DNA from 2 places in the Bacillus sp. H1a genome. Region 1 is predicted to be linked to the other one. Evidence: riboswitches for the same ligand, from Rfam matches in the RefSeq annotation. Region 1 holds a riboswitch; the other holds the start of a gene.

Region 1 (10,318 bases):
TCGTAAATCGCCTTGTAAAAAAGGGATATATTGAACGTTATCGAGATGAAAAGGATCGACGCATTGTATTAATTCGTTTAACAGAAAACGGCATAATGCTCGTTCAAGAAGTAAAACAAAATGCGGCCCATTACTTTAGCCTAGTGACAGAAGCATTGTCAGAAGAAGAAAAAGCATTCTTACTACAAATATTCCAAAAGATCATGAATCACATTGCTACGTCACAGCAAAAAACAGAAGAAAAAGTTTCTACACCTAAAATGAAAAACATTCCGATTGAATAAAACCCTAGCCGGGTTTTATTCAATCATTTACTTCGAAACTCGTAATATTCGACATTCGAAACAAAGGGGATATAATGATGAGAATTATTTTGTATACAGGTAAAGGCGGCGTAGGAAAAACTAGCATTTCAGCAGCAACAGCACTTCAAAGTGCAAAACAAGGATTAAGAACATTAGTAATGAGCACAGATCCTGCTCATAGTTTAGGAGATTCACTTGGTATAAAACTATCTTCTGAACCATTAGAAATTCGAGAAAATTTATGGGCACAAGAAATTAATACTATTTATGAAATGGAAAAAGGTTGGGGCAAATTACAGAAATACATTACACTACTCTTCACTTCCAAAGCAGCTGATGATATTACAACAGAAGAATTAACAATGTTTCCTGGTATGGAAGATTTAATTAGCTTACTTCGAGTACTCGATTACTATAAAAAAAACACATATGACGTCATCATTATTGATTGCGCACCAACAGGAGAAACTTTAGCAATGCTTAGTTTTCCAGATATGCTCGGCTGGTGGATGGAAAAACTATTTCCTATTAAAAGAAAGGTTTTAAAAGTTGTTCGTCCTGTAGCACAACCACTCCTCGGCGTCCCTCTCCCAACAGATGATATTATGGACGAATTAACGAATACGCTTGAACAACTTGGAGAAATGAGAGATATTTTATCAAACCGAGAAGTAACAAGTATTCGCGTTGTTGTAAATCCTGAAAAAATGGTTATTAAAGAAGCTCAGCGCAGTTTTACGTATTTAAATTTATACGATTATAACGTAGATGCCATTATGATTAACCGCGTCATCCCCAACACTGTCACCGATCCTTATTTTCAGGCATGGAAAGATACACAAAAGAAATATAAAACATTAATTCAAAATAGCTTTCAACCACTTCCTATTTATGAAGCTCCGATGTTTGAGCAAGAAGTTGTTGGGCTGTCTATGTTAGAACGTGTCGGAGATGCTTTATTTAAAACTGATCCTTGTCCTACTGAAGTGAAATTCAACGGTCGCACGCAATATGTAAAAAAAGATGGTGATGAATATATTTTCGTTCTGTCCATTCCCTTCTCAAACAAAAGTGAACTTTCATTAAATCAAAAAGGTGATGAACTTATTATTCGAGCCGGTTCTGTGAAGCGAAATATCACATTACCAAAAACATTAACGCACCTTTCTATTCAAGGAGCTAAGTTTGAAGATGATGTACTAAACATTCGGTTTGGAGGTGTAGTACATGCATGATGAACTTTTACGGAGAATAATTCGTACAAAACTAAAAGTTGGTATGCGTATATTAGAAGAGCTACCAAATCCGATTCAGCAATCAGCTAAGCAAACACTAAACATTTTACAGGAGGAGCTCTCTTCTTATACGGAAGAACAACCACATCCTGAAGGTAATTTAAAAAGTATCATCATTGAATAACCCTATCCGTATAGAAGGCCTATTTTTTATAGGCTTTCTATACCTTTATTGGAGCTGATGTAAGTTGATAAAAACATCTTCAACAAGATATTTCGCCACTAATACAATCTGGCTAATCCCCTTTTTATTTTTCATTCATAACCTTGAAGAGGCTTTTCAAATGCCACAATACCTTGCTAATCAATTTTCGATCCACTTTATAACTAACAAACAATTTTTCATTGCGATTTCCATATTAACAACATTGGTCTTACTCATAGTCATTCTATATCAATTAAGCATCATATCTTCTATTTACTGGATTATTTTTATACAGGGCTGTATCTTCTTTAACGCCGTTCAACATGTTATCTTGTATTTCATTTATCATTCTTATAATCCAGGCGTAATATCAGCAGCTTCCATTGTCCTGTTTTCTATTTTCTTCTTTTCATCAGAAAAATGCTTAATCCACAAAAGGAATTTAGCAATTACACTCATTTTCAGTTTACTTTCTTACCCAATTATAATTTGGATTACCTTACTATTCGCTAGTTGCTTTCAACAATAAAAAAAGACCAAGAAAATTCCTGGTCTATCACTCTACTTAACAAACATTGGATTCTACGTTATACAAAATTGGAAGGTACAGAATTAGGGTTTTGTTTGTTAAGTAGATTATATGTTGAACGAACTAACAGCGGAGGGGTTCCTTCTGTTAGCCCGTTAAACTCAATAATTATTTTACGATTTTTGCAAGCTCATCAAGTGAAAGATCTACTGAAATTGAACCATCATTTGTTTCTTTCTTAATTGCATCTGTTACTTCTTTTGAATGGTACAATTCGATTACTTTTTTCAGTGTTGGATCATCTTTGTCTTTCGTACGAGCTGCGAAAATATTAATATATGGTTTCGCATTTTCATTCTTTGGATCTTCTAGGAAAATAGGATCCTTCGCTGGATCTAATCCAGCTTGACCAGCAACACCGTTATTAATAACTGAAGCTGCTACGTCTTTTAATACACGAGGTGTTTGCTGTGCGATAACCGGTGTAATTTTTAACTTCTTCGGATTTTCAGCGATACCACTTGGATCTCCAAATAGACCGAAATCTTTCTTAAGCTTTAATAATCCAGCTGCATCAAGAAGTTTTAATGCGCGTGCTTGGTTCGTTGGATCATTTGGAATAGCAATTTCTGAACCATCTGGGATTTCATTTGCTTTCTTATATTTTTCAGAGTATAAGCCCATCGGTGCAATTTGTGTTGTACCAACAGCTGTAATGTCTAACTTATGCTCCTTTTTAAATTGTTCTAAGAAAGCAATATGCTGGAATGAGTTTAGTTCAATATCTCCATCAGCTAACGCCTTATTTGGCGTTGTGTAATCAGAGAACTCAACCAGTTTAATTTTAATGCCTTCTTTTTCAGCTTTTTTCTTTAAGATTTCCCAAGCGTCTCCATCTGTTCCAGTTACACCGACGCGAACTACTTTCTCTTTCGCTCCTGCACCTGTGTCTCCACCTGAGCAACCGCTTAATGCTGAAATTCCTACGATTGCTGATAATGCAAATGCTAAAATTTTCTTCATTTTATTTTCCCCTCTTCCTTTTATGATCTGCGTAAAAAGACTTTCGCAAAGTAGTTTCCTAAATTTTGAGCTAACTGTACAAGAATAATAAGTAAAACGACCGTTACGAACATAACTGATGTATCAAAGCGTTGATAGCCATATGTCATTGCTAAGTCGCCAAGGCCTCCACCACCGACAAGTCCTGCGACTGCAGAAAATTCAATTAAACCGACTGTCATAAACGTAACTCCCAAGATCAATGGCGCTAACGCTTCTGGCACGAGAATTTCAAAAACAATTCTAAGTGGTGAAGCACCCATTGCTTGTGCAGCTTCAATTACTCCTTTCGGAACAGAGACAAGGTTTGTTTCAACCATTCTAGCAATACCAATTGAAGCAACTAACGTCATTGGAAAGATTGCTGCTGCCGTTCCGATTGTAGTTCCAATAACACCTCTTGTTATTGGACTTAAGGCTACTAAAAAGATAATGAACGGAATCGGACGAATTGTATTAATAATGATATTAAGAATAGAAAAGACCCACTTATTTTCTAAAAAATTCCCTTTCCGCGTCACATATAATAGTAAACCTAGAGGTATACCTAGAATTGTAGCAAATATAAGGGTAACAATTACCATTAGGAGGGTATCCCCCGTCGCATCTAAAATGCGAGGCCAAAATATACTCCAATCAACTCGCATGAGCTTCTACCTCCTTCAGCTGCACTTGCAGTCTTAGATGTTGTAGTGCTTTTTGAATCTCTCTTTGTTCACCTTGTAGTTCTACAAGAAGATTTCCAAATAAAACATTTTGGAGTTCAATAATATTTCCGTAAAGAACATTTACATCGACATTATAGTTTTTCGCAATATATGATAGTACAGGCTGCCCTGTCTCTTCCCCAGTAAAAGTCAGGCGATAAATCTGACCTCCATTTTGAATTTTCGCTAGAACACTTTCTGGTAAGTGATCATTAATAACAGAGCGTACAAAATTCTGAGTCGTTTTTGTTTTTGGTTGTGTGAAAACGTCAAACAGTTTTCCTTCTTCAATTACTTTTCCTTTTTCCATAACGGCTACGCGGTGACAAATTTCTTTCACAACGTGCATTTCATGTGTAATAAGTAGAATCGTTAAATTGTATTCTCGATTTACTTTCTTTAATAAATTTAAAATTTCTGTCGTTGTTTCCGGATCTAAAGCTGATGTTGCCTCATCACATATGAGAATATCCGGTGATGTGGCAAGCGCCCTTGCAATCCCAACGCGTTGCTTTTGACCGCCTGATAGCTGTTCTGGATAATAGTTTGCTTTATCTTCTAAACCAACTAATTTTAGTAGTTCATTCACTCTTTCTTTTATCTCATTCTTTGGCAATTTTGCTAACTTTAATGGATAAGCAATGTTCCCAAATACTGTTCTTGAATTAAATAGATTAAAGCTTTGAAAAATCATTCCAATCCTTTGTCTTAGTTTCCGTAACTCTTTCGTCGATAATGATGTAATATCTTTATCATCTATTGAAATCGTTCCTGCAGTTGGTCTTTCTAACATATTTACTAGACGTAACAACGTACTCTTTCCAGCACCACTAAATCCGATAATGCCAAAAATTTCACCCTTTTCAACTGACAATGTTACATCCTCCACGGCATGAACTGATTGTCCGCCTGATTCATATACTTTACTTACATTGTTAAAAGAAATCATTTTCTTCCCTCCTATATGCTGTAAAAACTTGAAGTAGAGCTTTCGAGGTAAAATAAAAAGTGCTCTCCTTCTTATCAGTAATAAAAGATAAGAAGGAGAGCACTAATATGTACTCGTTCACATCTTCTCATCTTTCAAGCCTGTTTTAGGCTTGCTGGAATTAGCACGGTATTAAAAAACCCGTTGCTGAGGTATCGTAGGGCCAGTCCCTCCACCTCTCTGGATAAGAGTGTATCGATTTAATTGTCATTTAATTAATTCTCATTATAGAACTCAGAATAATGAGAGTCAATACATTTTTTAGAAAAATATTAATTATTTCTCTATTTAAATTTTCAAATCAGAAATCATAATACGATAGCGATTTTTATAGTTATGTAAAATTCTTATCACTCATACTTTTAGAAAGGGAAATCCTCTCTATTCATTGAATAAAATAATTTGAATATGAAATCGGAGGAAGATAAATATATGAAAACAGCTCTTTTGCTCGTCGATATTCAAAATGATTATTTTCCAAGTGGAAAGATGGAATTACGTAATCCAGTAGAAGCAAGTGAATATGCTATTCAACTACTACAACATTTTAGAATAAGAAACGAACCTATTTTTCATATCCAACATGTAGCTATAAAAGATGATGCTACTTTTTTCCTACCAAATACAGAAGGTGTCCATATTCATGAAAATGTCCGTCCACTTAGAGAAGAAACCGTTATACTCAAACATTATCCAAATAGCTTCCGAGAAACTGATCTTTTAGAGCAATTACAACGTTTAGATATTGAGCACATCGTAATATGTGGGATGATGACTCATATGTGTATTGATGCTACAGTAAGGGCGGCTTTTGATTTTGGCTTTCATTGTACCGTTATACATGATGCTTGCGCTACAAAGGATCTTTCATTTAAGAACGCTACTATACCGGCTGTTTATATTCACAATACAATTTTGGCGAGTTTAAATGGAGTGTATGCAAATGTAATGAGTACAGAAGAATTTTTAGCTAACTAAAATTCAAAAAATCATGTCTTCCTCATCAATTAAAGAGAAAGACATGATTTTTATTTTTATTCTCAAACTATTGTAACTTAAAATCTCCCGAACTTGTTTTTACTTGCACTTTATGTTCTCCTGAACCTTTTACTCCAATTAATTTATGCTTTGTTTTCTCTTCATACAATAGACCAGGTACATTCAAATAAGGTTTACCAGAACCTCCCTCAAAATTAATCTTCAAAGATTCAGGAAGTGTATCAAATTTCATCTGAACATCACCGCTTGAGGTGTTACATTCTACCTCACCTTGCAAACTTTTATCATTATATTCAATATTACCTGATGACGTCGTAAACGCCACTTCTTTAGAGCGTAGACCATCTGCTTTAATTTCACCGCTACTCGTAGTTAAATTTGCTGCTACAACTTCACTTTTATTAGTCTCAATTGCTCCACTAGATGTTTTAGCTGTTAATTTCTCATTTATTGTAGACTGTAATAACGATATATCCCCCGATGATGTTTTTATTTCTGCTGTCTTTATTTCCATATCCTTTGCTAGAACGTCCCCTGATGATGTTTTTATTTTCATATTTTCATACAATTTACTTGGCACTTTAATTTGTAATTTTACATCTGCAGTAGTGCCAACGTTCCAACCAACTGAATTCCCATCTTTAGTAAACTCCACATTTAAGTGATTATTTTCTTCCTTTACCATAAATTTATATTTATCTACTAATCCTTTGCTCATATTCCCATCTAGTAACACTTCAATTTCTTTTGAATCGACTGTCACAACTTCAACATCAGCAGCAGACGTTTTCATTTCAATTTCATCGATTTTCCCACCGGCTACCATTTCTTTTTTATGAATTTCAACTTTATTGAAACCTCCTCCAAAAACAGTCATCACCCCAACTCCAATTCCCCCAATAACAAGCAATGATAATGCAACTAAAATTAACATCTTCATACGATAACACTTCCTTTTTATCATTTTCATATCGTCTTACAGTTGTTAAAAATTGAATTTCTACAATTACTATCCATATAACTATTATTATTTAGTACTATATATTAATCAGTACTGATTCGTATTTTTCCGAATACTCCGAATAAAATACTAACATTTACCATAATTTGTTACAAGGTGTATGTGCTAAAAAATAAAAAACACCCCTTTCAGTGAGCAAAACCGAAAGGAGTGTTCTCTTGTCTAACCATAGATTTTCTTTCAAATTGTATTATACAGGAAATCCTAAAAATAAATACTAAAAAATATGACTAATAAGTCAATTTTTCTCTTTGTTTTGTTTCTATTTACATGTTTATCCTGCTATTAATAGGGTTTAGCTAGTTCTAAAGAATAAATGGTAATATATAGTGAGTATTTCCTACTTCAAATTAACTAGTTACCTCTATTATAGAGAATTTCTCAAAAAAGAGATCTTCACGGGATGTGAAGATCTCTTCTACTATTTCTTATAAAGTTTCAGAAGTAGTTTTTGCTTGCATGTGAAGTGCTAAGTAATCAGGGCCACCAGCTTTAGAGTCTGTACCAGACATGTTAAAGCCACCGAATGGTTGGTAACCTACGATTGCACCAGTACATCCACGGTTGAAGTATAAGTTACCAACGTGGAAGTCTTCACGTGCTTTTTCAATATGGTCACGGTTGTTAGAAACAACTGCTCCTGTTAAACCGTATTCTGTATTGTTTGCAATTGCGAGTGCATGATCAAAGTCTTTTGCTTTACAGAATGCTACTACTGGTCCGAAGATTTCTTCTTTCATTAAGCGAGCATCTTCTGCAACGTCAGCAACGATTGTTGGTTGGATGAACCAGCCTTTAGAATCGTCTCCTTCGCCACCTGCTAGGATTCTACCTTCTTCTTTACCAATTGCAACATAGCTCATTACTTTATCGAATGCAGCTTGGTCATTAACAGGACCCATGTTTGTACCTAATACAGCTGGGTTAGCAACTGTTAATTCTTTTGTTAATTCAACAGCACGATTTAATACGTGATCGTATACATCTTCATGGATTACTGCACGAGAACATGCAGAACATTTTTGTCCTGAGAATCCGAATGCTGATGCAACGATAGATTTAGCTGCTAATTCAAGATCTGCTTCTTTATCAACAACGATTGTATCTTTACCGCCCATTTCAGCGATAACTCGTTTTAACCAAATTTGTCCTGGGTTTACTTTCGCTGCACGCTCATAAATACGGATACCTACATCACGAGATCCAGTGAAGCTAACGAAACGTGTACGAGGGTGATCTACTAAGTAGTCACCAACTTCAGAACCATTACCTGGAACGAAGTTTACTACGCCAGCTGGTAAACCAGCTTCTTCTAATACTTCCATAAATTTCGCTGCTACTACAGGAGTTGTACTAGCTGGTTTTAGTAATACTGTGTTACCAGAAACTAAAGCAGCTGTTGTCATACCTGCCATAATTGCGAATGGGAAGTTCCAAGGAGAAATGATAACACCTACTCCTAATGGAATGTAAGAGAAACGATTATATTCAATTGGACGGCTTTCTACTGGAATACCGTCTTTTAATTTCAACATTTGACGACCATAATATTCCATAAAGTCGATTGCTTCTGCTGTATCAGCATCTGCTTCATTCCATGGTTTACCTGCTTCTTTTACAAGAATAGCAGAGAACTCATGTTTTCTACGACGAACAATTGCTGCAGCACGGAATAAAATGTCTGCACGCATTTCTGGTTTTGACTTTCTCCAAGTTTGGAATGTTTCATCCGCTACTTGCATTGCTTTTTCAGCTAATTCACGGCTTGCTTTTGAAACGCGACCAACAAGTTCCTCTTTATTTGCAGGGTTTACAGAAACAATTTTGTCTTCTGTAGTGATTTTTTCTCCCCCGATAATTAATGGATAGTCTTGTCCAAGATAAGATTCTACTTTCTTTAAACCTTCTTCAAACGCTAATTTGTTAGCCTCTACTGAAAAATCTGTAAATGGCTCATGTTTGTATGCTACTACCATTTTTTAGCCTCCCCTTAGAAAAACGTTTACATTTTACAACATTATTCTACACGATAATTTAGATTTATTCAAATATTCCTAGACTTATATTTTAAAAATTAATTAATTTTTAAAATATAATAAAAAAAAGAGATTCATACATACGTATGAATCTACAAAATATGAGTATATTCCAAAACATTTTTCCCAATTAATAAAATAGTAACTAATAAAAATAAAGTCCTTACATATCCAACACCTTTTCGAACTGCAAACTTCGATCCAAAATAAGCACCTAAAATCATTGATAATCCCATAATTATACCGTATTCAAAATGAATTACATCTAAAAATAAAAAAGTAATTAAAGATACGATATTACTAACGAAGTTCAAAAGTTTTCCAGATGCTGCCGCTTGAATAAAATCCAAACCAATTAATAAAAATGCAAAAATTAAAAAGGATCCTGTTCCTGGACCAAAAAAACCATCATAGAATCCTATAATTAAAATCACAAAGAAAAACATTAATGTTTTCCCTCGTGTCATCTTTTTATAGGTAGATACACTTCCCCAATCTTTTTTTGCAATAATATAAATGGCAATAAAAACCAACATTACTAGCACTAATGGACGCAAAATATCAGGTGGAATAAACTTTACTACTAAAGCACCTGCGACCGCTCCAATAATAGTTAACGGGATTAACTTTCCTACAATCCGAAAATCGACCTTTCCTGACCGAATAAAATAAATTGCACTCGTAAACGTCCCCATCGTTGCAGCTAATTTATTCGTTGCGATTGCCGAAGCTGGTGGTAACCCAACGAACATAAGTGCAGGAAGCGAAATTAATCCTCCACCTCCAACAACCGAATCAATGAAAGCCGCTAAAAAACCGAATCCAATTAATAAAATAATGACTTGAAAGCTTAATTCTTCCATGACTTTGCCCCTTACCCCTTTATTTATAACATTTTAAATTATAACAAAATTCCTCAAAAAAAAAAGCTGTTCCATAAAGGAACAGCTCTCATCTTTAATCTAAAATTTTCACAAACGGTTCATCTTGCTTTGCTTCACGTATAATAATAGCTTCTGGGCGTTCTACAGATTTAATCGTTACTTGTACTTTCATATAATTCGGGAAGTATTCCGTAACAAGTCCTGCTACATATTGTGTAAAACCAATTACTTCAGCTTTCCCATTAAATTGGACAGGAATTTCAAGTTTCATTTCCTTTAATTCATCATCCTTATACATACCAGTACCGATAACAGCTGTATAATCACCTTGGAAATACTCACTTAAT
Region 2 (10,318 bases), on a different contig from region 1:
TTTTATGCAGACCATTCACAGGAAAATGGCTTGATGATTTAGGACGAAAGAAAATACTATTTATTTCTCTTTCATTATTTTTAGCCGCTACTGTTATGTATTTCGGAGCGCAAAGTTTATTTTTATTACTTGCCCTTCGCTTCTTACATGGTATTGGCTTCGGAATGGCAACGACAGCAACTGGAACCATTGTAACTGATGTTGCACCAGCTCATAGACGCGGTGAAGCACTTGCTTATTACGGCGTATTCATGAGTCTGCCAATGGTAATTGGTCCTTTTTTAGGTTTAACAATTATTTCTCATTTTTCATTTACTGCACTATTTATCGTTTGTTCGATATTTTCATTACTCGCATTTTTATTAGGATTAGTAGTAAATATTCCACATGAAAAACCAGTAAGTAAACACAAACGCGAAAAAATGAAATGGAAAGACTTAATTGAACCATCCTCTATTCCGATTGCTCTGACAGGATTTGTTTTAGCCTTTTCTTATAGTGGTATTTTATCCTTTATTCCTATTTATGCGAAAGAGCTCGGTTTAGGAGAAGTTGCTAGTTACTTCTTTATTTTATACGCACTTGTTGTTGTAATTTCTCGTCCATTCACAGGAAAAATCTTTGATCGTTTCGGTGAAAATGTACTTATTTATCCAGCTATTATTATTTTCACAATTGGAATGTTCATTTTAAGCCAAGCGCAAACTTCATTTTGGTTCCTTGGCGCAGGTATGTTAATCGGTTTAGGTTACGGAACATTAATTCCAAGTTTCCAAACGATTGCAATTTCTGCCGCTCCAAACCATCGACGTGGTTCTGCGACAGCTACTTACTTCTCGTTCTTTGATAGTGGTATCGGCTTTGGTTCTTTCATTTTAGGTATAGTCGCTGCCAAATCAAGTTATCATAATATGTATTTTATCGCAGCTATTATCGTTGCGTTCACTTTACTTCTTTATTATGGATTACACGGACGAAAACAAAAATTCAAAAAGCAACGTACAGACGGAAAAATATCCGCATAACGTTAATAAGGAAAGTAAACTTCCCCGTTTACTTTCCTTATTTTGTATTTCTTTCAAGACGAGCGTATACTTATAATAGAAACAAAAGGAGGTACATACATGAATATAAAGAAATCTCCCTTGCTATTATTGCTATTAGTATTACTATTCGTAGTTACAGGGCTTGGGTTTACTTTCTTCAAACATAATAAAACGACTCCAACTAAAGATAATGTCACGAAAGAAAACTGGTTAAATGACCCTTACTTACGTTGGTCGTATACACATATGAAAGAATTCACTTTAATTAATGAAGTAAAAAACAATCCTGACCAAATTGCTCACTTCCCTTCTGCGTTACAAAACTTAGACAATTTTGCAGTTAAACGTGAATTTGGAAATACGATCCCTCTAAAGAAGCTTTTAGACGAAAACAAAACAGATGCTTTTGTCATTGTACATAATGGACAACTTGTTTATGAACGATATTTCAATGGATATAACGAGAGCGAGCCTCATGGTATGGCATCGTTAGCAAAGATGTTTACTGGTGCAATCATACAATCTCTCGCTGAAGAAAATCGTATTGATATAGAGAAAACAGCTGATACTTACATAAAAGAATTAAAAAATACACCGTTCGGCAAAGCAACGCTTCAGCAATTAATGGATATGCAAGTTTCTGTAGAATACCCTACGCACGGATATGTACAGCCTGGACTAGAAAATCAAGATGCACAACTATATTTAGCTAGTAATATTTTACCCCGAGGTAAAAACTACAGCGGTCCTATGAAAATTTATGATATGTTACTAGAAGCAGAAGAAACTGCACCGCCTGGTTCAGCTTTTTCTTACAATAACGGATCAACAGAAACACTCGCTTGGATTATTCGAACAATCACTGGTAAATCGTTAGCTGAAAATGTAAGCGAACGAATTTGGTCTCAAATAGGTATGGAAGAAAACGCTTATTACGTTACAGATGAAACAAAAGTAGAACAAGCAAGCGCTGGTTTAAATGCAACTGCTAGAGATATGGCCAAGTTCGGTCAACTACTATTAAATAACGGTCAATATAACGGCAAACAAATCATCCCTTCTTCTATAACAGAAAGTTTGAAAAATGTACAAGAAGGTGAACTCGCAATTGACCGTGGTGCTTCTATTTCTTATCATAATCAGTGGTGGATTCCCCACAATGAACAAGGTGCTTTCGAAGTGTTAGGCAGTTACGGACAAACACTTTACATCGATCCGAAAGCAAATATGGTGATCGTCCACTTCTCTTCTAATGCTACGCCGAGTAATGAAATACATTCGATTTATTCAAATATGTATGTTGATATCGCAAATCATTTAGAGAAGCTTTCACAATAGTGGAAGCTTTTTTCTTATTTGAGCGTTTTATTTACATCAATCCTATTCCAGTTATCATTTCGTTATTAGGAGATGCTGAAAGAATTACTATTCGAAACACGCCACCCCCCATTAATATTGATAATATTTTATAAATTTGAAAACACTAGTACTTAGGAAAGGAGGGATTGCGAATGTCTGTGAAAAAGAAATTAACTGTATTGATCATTTCACTTGCGATGATTGTAGTTATGACTACTTTAGGATCACTCCGTTTATTTGCCGAATCCGACGTTGTAACACAGCCTATTGAGGTCGAATTGAATGATGATTACTTTAATCCGAATGTCATCACTGTTCCGGTTGGAAAGACGACAACTTTACTATTGAAAAACAAAGGAAATAGAGATCACACCTTTACGGTGAAAAAGCTCGGAATCGACGCCGAAGTCCCGTCAGGGAAAGAAAAAACCATTACCATAAAACCTGAAAATCCCGGTACATATGAACTAATCTGTCGGTTCCACTACCTGAAAGGAATGGATGGAAAAGTAATAGTCAAATAACAAGCAGTACCAATTGATCCTCTCTTTTTAATAAGGTGAAACTTAGATTAGCGGAAAAAGTCAAAGAAAAGTAATAAATAATTCATCGTCCATACTTATAAAACCCACAACTGATACAAAAGAAATTCAACAGGATCAAAAGAAAAATGTTTAATTAAAAAAGTCAGGGAAAGACACTCATATACGAGTGTCTTTTCTTTATTTTCAAAAGGACCTGCTCAATTAACGCGTAAAAACATAAAGTAAAGTGAATCCATTAAAAAACATGAGTGAACCCTAGTTTTCCCCTCTTATCTAAAGGAGGAACTATTATGGGCTTTGGTGGTAGTTGTGGCTGCGGCTTTGCTGGAGGATTTGCTTTATTAGTTGTATTATTTATTTTATTAATCATAGTTGGAGCTGCTTGCTTCTGCTAAAAAAACTATCGGAAAAGACACCCATATAAGGGTGTCTTTTCTTCATGGGGTGCTGACGCATCGCCATCAAGCTAAAAGAACGAGTTATCCCCAAACAATAAATACGAGTAAAATGCACAAACTTTTCGTTCTCTGGGTGATATGAGATTTTAACTTGATGGGCATGGGGTACAGCCGTCATTTCAAAGGTTTGCGTATCCAAAATTGTGATTAAGTATGAATTTACTAAAGCCGACAGCAATCAGATAATATTCATCTCCCCGATTGCTGTCGGCTTTAATTTTAAAGTTTAATTAAAAAATTTTTTCTTGTTATTTTTGATGTAGTTAACGACAATTACAAAATAAATAACAGCTATGAGACTAATTATGCTTAATGTTAGACCTGATGGATTGGACCAAGGAAGTACAAAAAGCCAAAATACTACTAAAATTGAACTCAATACATATAACCATTTGAATTGATCTGTCATTTTTAATTCCCCCATTTTTCCTTCTTTGATGATTTTATCTTTCAAGAAGTCATCTCCTTTAATTAATTCATCAATGCTAATATTGAATAAATCACTTAATGTAATAAGTGTTTCAATATTTGGATAGCCTTTTTCAAGCTCCCATTTAGAAACTGATTGTCTGCTTATGTTTAACTTAAGAGCTAATTCTTCTTGTGATAAGTTATGCTTTAAGCGTTCTTCTTTTAGCTTTTTATAGAATTCCATGATTTCAACTCCTCTAATTTTATTTTTACTATAGATTATAAAAGTTCGTAAGAATCGAAAAGTAGAATGATGTAACCTAAGAGTAGCAAACGTTTGAAACAGCTGGTTGCATTATGTTAAAGATGTTTATTATCTTCCGCAATCGAGCTGGCGGAACAACAAATTTTGAGGTTCTTACAAAATTCTTTATTTGATGGGCATGTGGCTTTACCCTCCTTTGAAATACTTCAACGCAAAATGAAATAACGTTTCTACATAGAATATTGATCTATCAATAAATTACGACAATCGCCTAATGATTCTGAATTTTCTATATATTAAAGGTTATTACTCAAACAACCTCGAATATTGTAATAAATATACATAAGGAGGTTGATTTATTTTGTTTCGTTCCTTTACAAATGGTTGCGTCGCCTTAGTGCAACGCTTCTTACCAGAACCGTTTATTTTATCCTGTTTATTGACGGTTTTCGTTATCTTCTTCGGCATGTTTGCAACACATCAAACACCAGTTGAAATGATTACTCACTGGGGTAATGGTATTTGGGGCTTACTTGCCTTTTCTATGCAAATGGCTCTTGTACTCGTGACTGGATCTGCTTTAGCAAACGCTCCTCTTATTAAAAAAGGATTAACGAAAGCGGCGAAACTACCGAAAACAAATGGTCAAGGTATTATTGCCATTTCTATTATTAGTTTACTAGGAGCATATATAAACTGGGGATTTGGCATTGTTGTATCTGTTTTATATGCAAAGGAAGTCGCAAGGCAGTTAGACGGACTTGATTATAGACTAGCAATCGCTTCTTCTTACTCCGGATTTCTCATTTGGCATGCAGGTCTTTCTGCTTCTATCCCTCTTACGTTAGCTACAGGCGGCGAAACGTTAATCAAAACGACAGCTGGGAGTATTAAAGAAGCGATTCCAATAACAGAAACGTTATTCTCACCATACGCTCTCGTTCCAGTTATTATCTTTTTAATCACAATGCCTCTCATTAATAAAGCAATGCATCCAGATGAAAAACATACGATTACAGTAGATCCTAGTGTATTTCATGAAGAAGCTGCCGCTCAAGAAGTTGAGCAAAAAACATTCGCTGAAAAAATGGAGAATAGTATTATTATTACACTTTGCATCGGGTTATTAGGTCTTATTTATATTTTTAACTATTTTAGTACGAAAGGCTTTAACCTTACGCTTGATATCGTCATTTTTATGTTATTAATTGCGGGACTTATTTTCCACCGTACTCCGATTCAATATATTCGTGCTTTTTCTGACTCAACAAAAAGCGCTTCTGGTATTTTACTTCAATTTCCGTTCTACGCAGGAATTATGGGGATGATGATTGGAGTGAATAGTGAAGGTCTTTCACTTGGAGGAGCTATATCTACTTTCTTTATTAGCATTTCAAATGAAAACACATTCCCGCTCTTTACATTTTTAAGCGCTGGAATTGTTAATATTTTCGTTCCATCTGGAGGCGGTCAATGGGCAGTGCAAGCACCAATCATGATTCCAGCTGGCGCTGAGCTTGGTGTACCCGCTGCAAAAACAGCGATGGCAATCGCATGGGGCGATGCTTGGACGAATTTAATTCAACCTTTCTGGGCGTTACCAGCATTAGCGATAGCTGGTTTAGGAGCTCGTGATATTATGGGATTTTGTGTTGTCAATTTACTTTATGCCGGCGTAATCATAAGCCTATGTTTCCTTTTCATTTAAATAATTAATTACTCGAAAAGCTAGTTTTATACTAGCTTTTTTATATGATAAATTATTCGCTTTCTATACAATTTATTATCTTTCTCCACACTATCTCTGTATGATTTAACACTTCATATGCAAACAAATCTTCGCACACTTTTTCAATCATATGAGGATTGTTCTTCAAGAAATTCCACCGTAGCACTTTAGGAAGAAAATGTTTTTCATATTCTTTACTTCCCCTTATCACCTCATCAACTTCTCTTTCACAAATTCCTCTTATTAGATAATCATTTCTTAATTGTATCTGAATTTGTTTAAACGTTTCGCTGCATTTCTTCAATTGGACTAAACACTTTATATACGTACGAAAAAGTTCGTCCTCATAATTACAACACTTTATAATACGATCGATTTCATTCATAATTTACGAGCCTCTCCTTCTATTTGTAACAGCCATTTTTCACGCTGCGTTACTTTACTCGTTTTCACAGATTGAAAAACAGAACGCTTTATATTACGAATGCCACAAAAGCGTAAAACTCCTCTTTTCATCATAATCCAATCCGCTGATCGATATAATAGTGCCACGTACCATAACGGTGAGTCTAACGTATTAATAACCCACGCCTTCTTTCCTTTAAATAAGCCTTTCGGTAATGCACCTTTATACTTATAAGCAAATCCAGCTACAAAAATACGATCGATAAATCCTTTTAAAATGGCAGGCATGCCCCACCACCATATCGGATATATGAATAGAAGAGCATCGGCCTTCTGCACTAATTCCCTATATCGCTTCGTCTCTTCTTCATGTAGTAAATCACGTCTTTTCTTCTCCTCATTAAATACAAGTACTGGATCGAATTGTTCCTTATATAAATCGAGTAGTGTAACAGAATGATTTGTTCCTTGTAGTCCTTTTTGAACATGCTCCAAAATCGATGCATTAAAACTTGAAGGATTAGGATGAGCGTATATAATTAATATATTCACTACAAAGCACCCCCTTCTACAGTTAAATTTACCCTTTCTTTAACATCTTCTCTACAATTTGCACATTTTTAGAACTTTGTAATAAACGATTTAACACTGTTAGTAACTCTTCTTTTTCTAAACCTTTCAGTTGCTCTTTAACTGTACTCTCACCAGCACCTTGAATATCATAAACGACCGCTGCCATATGTTTACAATAGTTCTCATAAGGACACTCGCAGCTACTTTCTGTAAAATCTTCAAGATCAATAATCACTTCATAATTCCCTGCATTTCCAGTAACGAAAGCAAATACTTTCTTGTCGTGTATTTCAACATCTTCTACATGTCCTTCTTCATAATATTCATACCCTCTATCTATAATGTACTTTGGAATCCATTTCGTTATATCTTTTAATAAATAAGCATACATAACAACACCTCTTCCTTTAATTCCCTTTTGACTTCCAAAACCCTGCGTGTTATTCTAATTACTGTCAAGTAGCGAGTCTACGTGACAAAACAACTGACACCTATTCGGCGAAGGTGTCTATTTTTATTTGTAGCCGATATGAAGTGCCTCTTTCAGGCACATTCAATTTTTGACACTACACACTCAACACCATTCCCTTGTATCAGGCTGCTTTAGCAGTCTTTTACTCTACATACTTCGTTATTCCAAGAAAAAAAGAGAGCTTAGCTCCCTTTTCTCGCTTTATAAAATACCCCTTTTTCAGCATAGAGATATTCATCAGAAGCTAAAGTAATTTTCCCATCCAGTTTCAGTTCATCTAATAGTCTTGATAAATAAAATTGATGTAACATTTTTTTCGTGAATTTTCCTTCATGATGCGAAACGATATGTTCTTGAATATCTAACAATGATATTGGCTTATCTTGCTCTATCATATATTCATAAACTGCATTACGCAGTTTTACGTATTTTTCGAGTGTCACAGTACTTCGCAACCCCTTTCTTCTTATTATGTATTTTCGTAATCGGTTTTTTTGCAACAAAAAAACCTCTCCGATAAGAAGAAGTTACGTATATATCTTCGTCTTATCTCCCAGAACAAATATGTTCTGCTGGAATTAGCACCTGCATCGCGGTTGCTGGGTTTCATCGGGCCAGTCCCTCCACCTCTCTGGATAAGAAAATATTCACTTTGAATTTAACTATACGTATCTTTATTGTAATTGTCAAATAAATTATATTTTCTTCTTTATTGTTCATACTACAAACAGATATACAAAAGGAGGTTACTACGTTGCAAAAGAACGCCCGTGGATACGTACAAGATTCATTTCATTCGTTACAAGAAGCGAAGCATTGTTTAGAAGATGCATTACAAACTGTTGAAAAAGAAAGCAATCGCGCACGTATTGAACAATCCCTTTATGCTGTAGAAGAAGCATTACAAAGATGTGATTATACCGTTCATATTTTAGAACAAGAATGAAAACTTCCCATCAAAAGATGGGAAGTTTTTTTCAAATGGCATACTTCATCATTATTGCCGTTATTATTAAAAAATATACAGAATTAACAATTTCCAAAATCCCTACTTTTAATATAGAAATCTTTTTACCATACAACATAATTGCTCGAATGACACTTGGTACGAATATGAGAGAACACCATGGATTTATAGCAAATACGATTACCGTTAATACAATATGATATCCCCAAGATATATAACGATACTTCGGATTATTTTTTTCACGAATCATTGTTTTCACGTAAAACGTGCTTCCTAAAAAATATAAGAATGAAATAAGCGCAATGAATACTGCTGTTCTATCAATAAATTTCATTGAGAAATAATAACTGATTAAGCCGCCTATACAAAACACAACAATCGCGCAAATGTCATTTAGTAATGCTCTTTCATTTTTTTGACGAGCGTAATACATGTTTACAATAAACAAAGGAATCAGTAACACTACGAATAAAAGAATTCGCCATTCATATAATAAAGAAATCATCCCAAATACGAATGCGCAAATAAAATATACAATTGCAGCGTGCAGAAACTCTTTTTTTCTTCTTTGCTTTATGTACATGAGAAATGGATACGTAGCTAAATAGATAAAAAACCAAGCTAAGAACAATGGAATATGATAAAAAGTAGGTTTGCCAAGTAATACACTTAATAGAAATGGAATGACAAGCATCGCCCATGCTCCATGCTGTTTCGGAATAACTAACTTCATTAACTATACACCTCCCTTTTGAAAATAATTCTCACCTATTATTATACAAATAACTTCATATAAAAACGAAGATATATTAAATCTATTCTTTGACACTTTTACAATAAAAAAATGCTTCTTACAATATGTAAGAAGCATGAAAGAGGCAAACGAATATGTAAGTCGCGACCCTACCTTATATGAGTATGCTGTTCTACGTCACCTTATGCTCATCTAATATACCATACTTTTTTTTAAATCTTGTGAGGATCGTAATCCATGAAGTACTGAATAACAGTAGGAAAATAACATTCGATATCGCATGACTAAGATCGAAAGAAAAACTTGCGACATAGTAGGCAATAACTGTTTCCCACGTTGCTTCTCGTATAAAACCAAGAAGCCCCCAGAAATTCATAATCCATCCAAAAACGAATCCAACGACAAAGCCATATATGAGTCTTCCCCAAAGCTTTTTCATTAAAAATGTGTTGCGCAATAGTCCAGCTATAAATCCAATCATGCCCCACGAAAACATTTGCCACGGCGTCCACGGACCTTGTCCTAAAAAAATATTAGATACAATGGCCGCTGTTGCACCAATCATAAAGCCAGTTTCACTCCCAAAAACAATTGCAGAAACGATAATGACAAAGGAAGTCGTTTGTACACTCGGTAAAATCGAAAATGGCACTCGACTAACCGCTGCGATTGCTGCTAACACGGCAACGATAACAATTTCACGTGAAACAAACGCTTTCCTTTCAAAGCGGACATAGAAAGGTAACATAATGATAGCTAATAAAAACAAACTACTTACCATGTAATAACCATCCATAATAAGAGTCGTAAAGAGTAGTGTACATATTACAATAGCAAAAATAAATATTATGAATGCAACATATCGTTTGGACACGCTTCGTACACATCCTCCCACGTTAATGCAAATGGCAACTCTTTTCGGATGAATCGATTAATAGATGTTGTATAAAAGAAATTGCCACTAAAGAACTCTTTCGGTGTATCATTCATAATGACTTTCCCATCAAATAACATCATGCATTGATCTACATATTTTGCTGCAAACTCAATATCATGCGTTGCCATCACAATCGTTGTACCTTCTTTTTGCAACTGCTTAAATAGCTCTCCTACTCTTTCTTTCTTCCATGGATCCAGGCCTTTCGTTGGCTCATCAAGTAATAATAAAGTTGGCTTTGATAATAACGTTGTACATAATGCGAGTAGTTGTTGCTCTCCCCCGCTACAATCATGCGGATGCCGATCGATAAGCGAATCTAGCCAAAATCTCTTTAACATTTCTTCTGCTATTACTTTTCCCTCTTCGCCATATAATTCACGAGCACGCTCATAAA

Evidence for each region. A riboswitch is a leader RNA that binds a small molecule or an ion and turns the genes downstream of it on or off. The one in region 1 is predicted to bind S-adenosylmethionine.
Region 2: another riboswitch for S-adenosylmethionine. It lies ahead of U860_RS0111495 (hypothetical protein); the one in region 1 lies ahead of U860_RS0121905 (methionine ABC transporter ATP-binding protein).

The regions. Positions count from the first base shown of each region.
Region 1 covers NZ_AYMH01000046.1:21,888-32,205, reverse strand. The annotation lists gene U860_RS0121935 (MarR family transcriptional regulator) at 1-284, shown strand, start outside; gene U860_RS0121930 (ArsA family ATPase) at 359-1,540, shown strand; gene U860_RS0121925 (DUF3926 domain-containing protein) at 1,533-1,724, shown strand; gene U860_RS33930 (HXXEE domain-containing protein) at 1,789-2,274, shown strand; gene U860_RS0121915 (MetQ/NlpA family ABC transporter substrate-binding protein) at 2,443-3,297, opposite strand; gene U860_RS0121910 (methionine ABC transporter permease) at 3,318-3,983, opposite strand; gene U860_RS0121905 (methionine ABC transporter ATP-binding protein) at 3,973-4,992, opposite strand; SAM riboswitch class I at 5,117-5,222, opposite strand; gene U860_RS0121900 (cysteine hydrolase family protein) at 5,464-6,009, shown strand; gene U860_RS0121895 (DUF4097 family beta strand repeat-containing protein) at 6,077-6,970, opposite strand; gene pruA (L-glutamate gamma-semialdehyde dehydrogenase) at 7,480-9,027, opposite strand; gene U860_RS0121885 (TSUP family transporter) at 9,180-9,950, opposite strand; gene U860_RS0121880 (CamS family sex pheromone protein) at 10,045-10,318, opposite strand, start outside.
Region 2 covers NZ_AYMH01000022.1:55,585-65,902, forward strand. The annotation lists gene U860_RS0111450 (MFS transporter) at 1-1,025, shown strand, start outside; gene U860_RS0111455 (serine hydrolase) at 1,125-2,384, shown strand; gene U860_RS0111460 (cupredoxin domain-containing protein) at 2,558-2,929, shown strand; gene U860_RS33135 (YjcZ family sporulation protein) at 3,241-3,345, shown strand; gene U860_RS0111470 (helix-turn-helix transcriptional regulator) at 3,635-4,063, opposite strand; gene U860_RS0111475 (short-chain fatty acid transporter) at 4,446-5,792, shown strand; gene U860_RS0111480 (hypothetical protein) at 5,845-6,198, opposite strand; gene U860_RS0111485 (NAD(P)H-dependent oxidoreductase) at 6,195-6,770, opposite strand; gene U860_RS0111490 (SWIM zinc finger family protein) at 6,799-7,182, opposite strand; gene U860_RS0111495 (hypothetical protein) at 7,446-7,766, opposite strand; SAM riboswitch class I at 7,807-7,905, opposite strand; gene U860_RS0111500 (hypothetical protein) at 8,018-8,209, shown strand; gene U860_RS0111505 (YwiC-like family protein) at 8,241-8,963, opposite strand; gene U860_RS0111510 (ECF transporter S component) at 9,157-9,858, opposite strand; gene U860_RS0111515 (energy-coupling factor ABC transporter ATP-binding protein) at 9,831-10,318, opposite strand, start outside.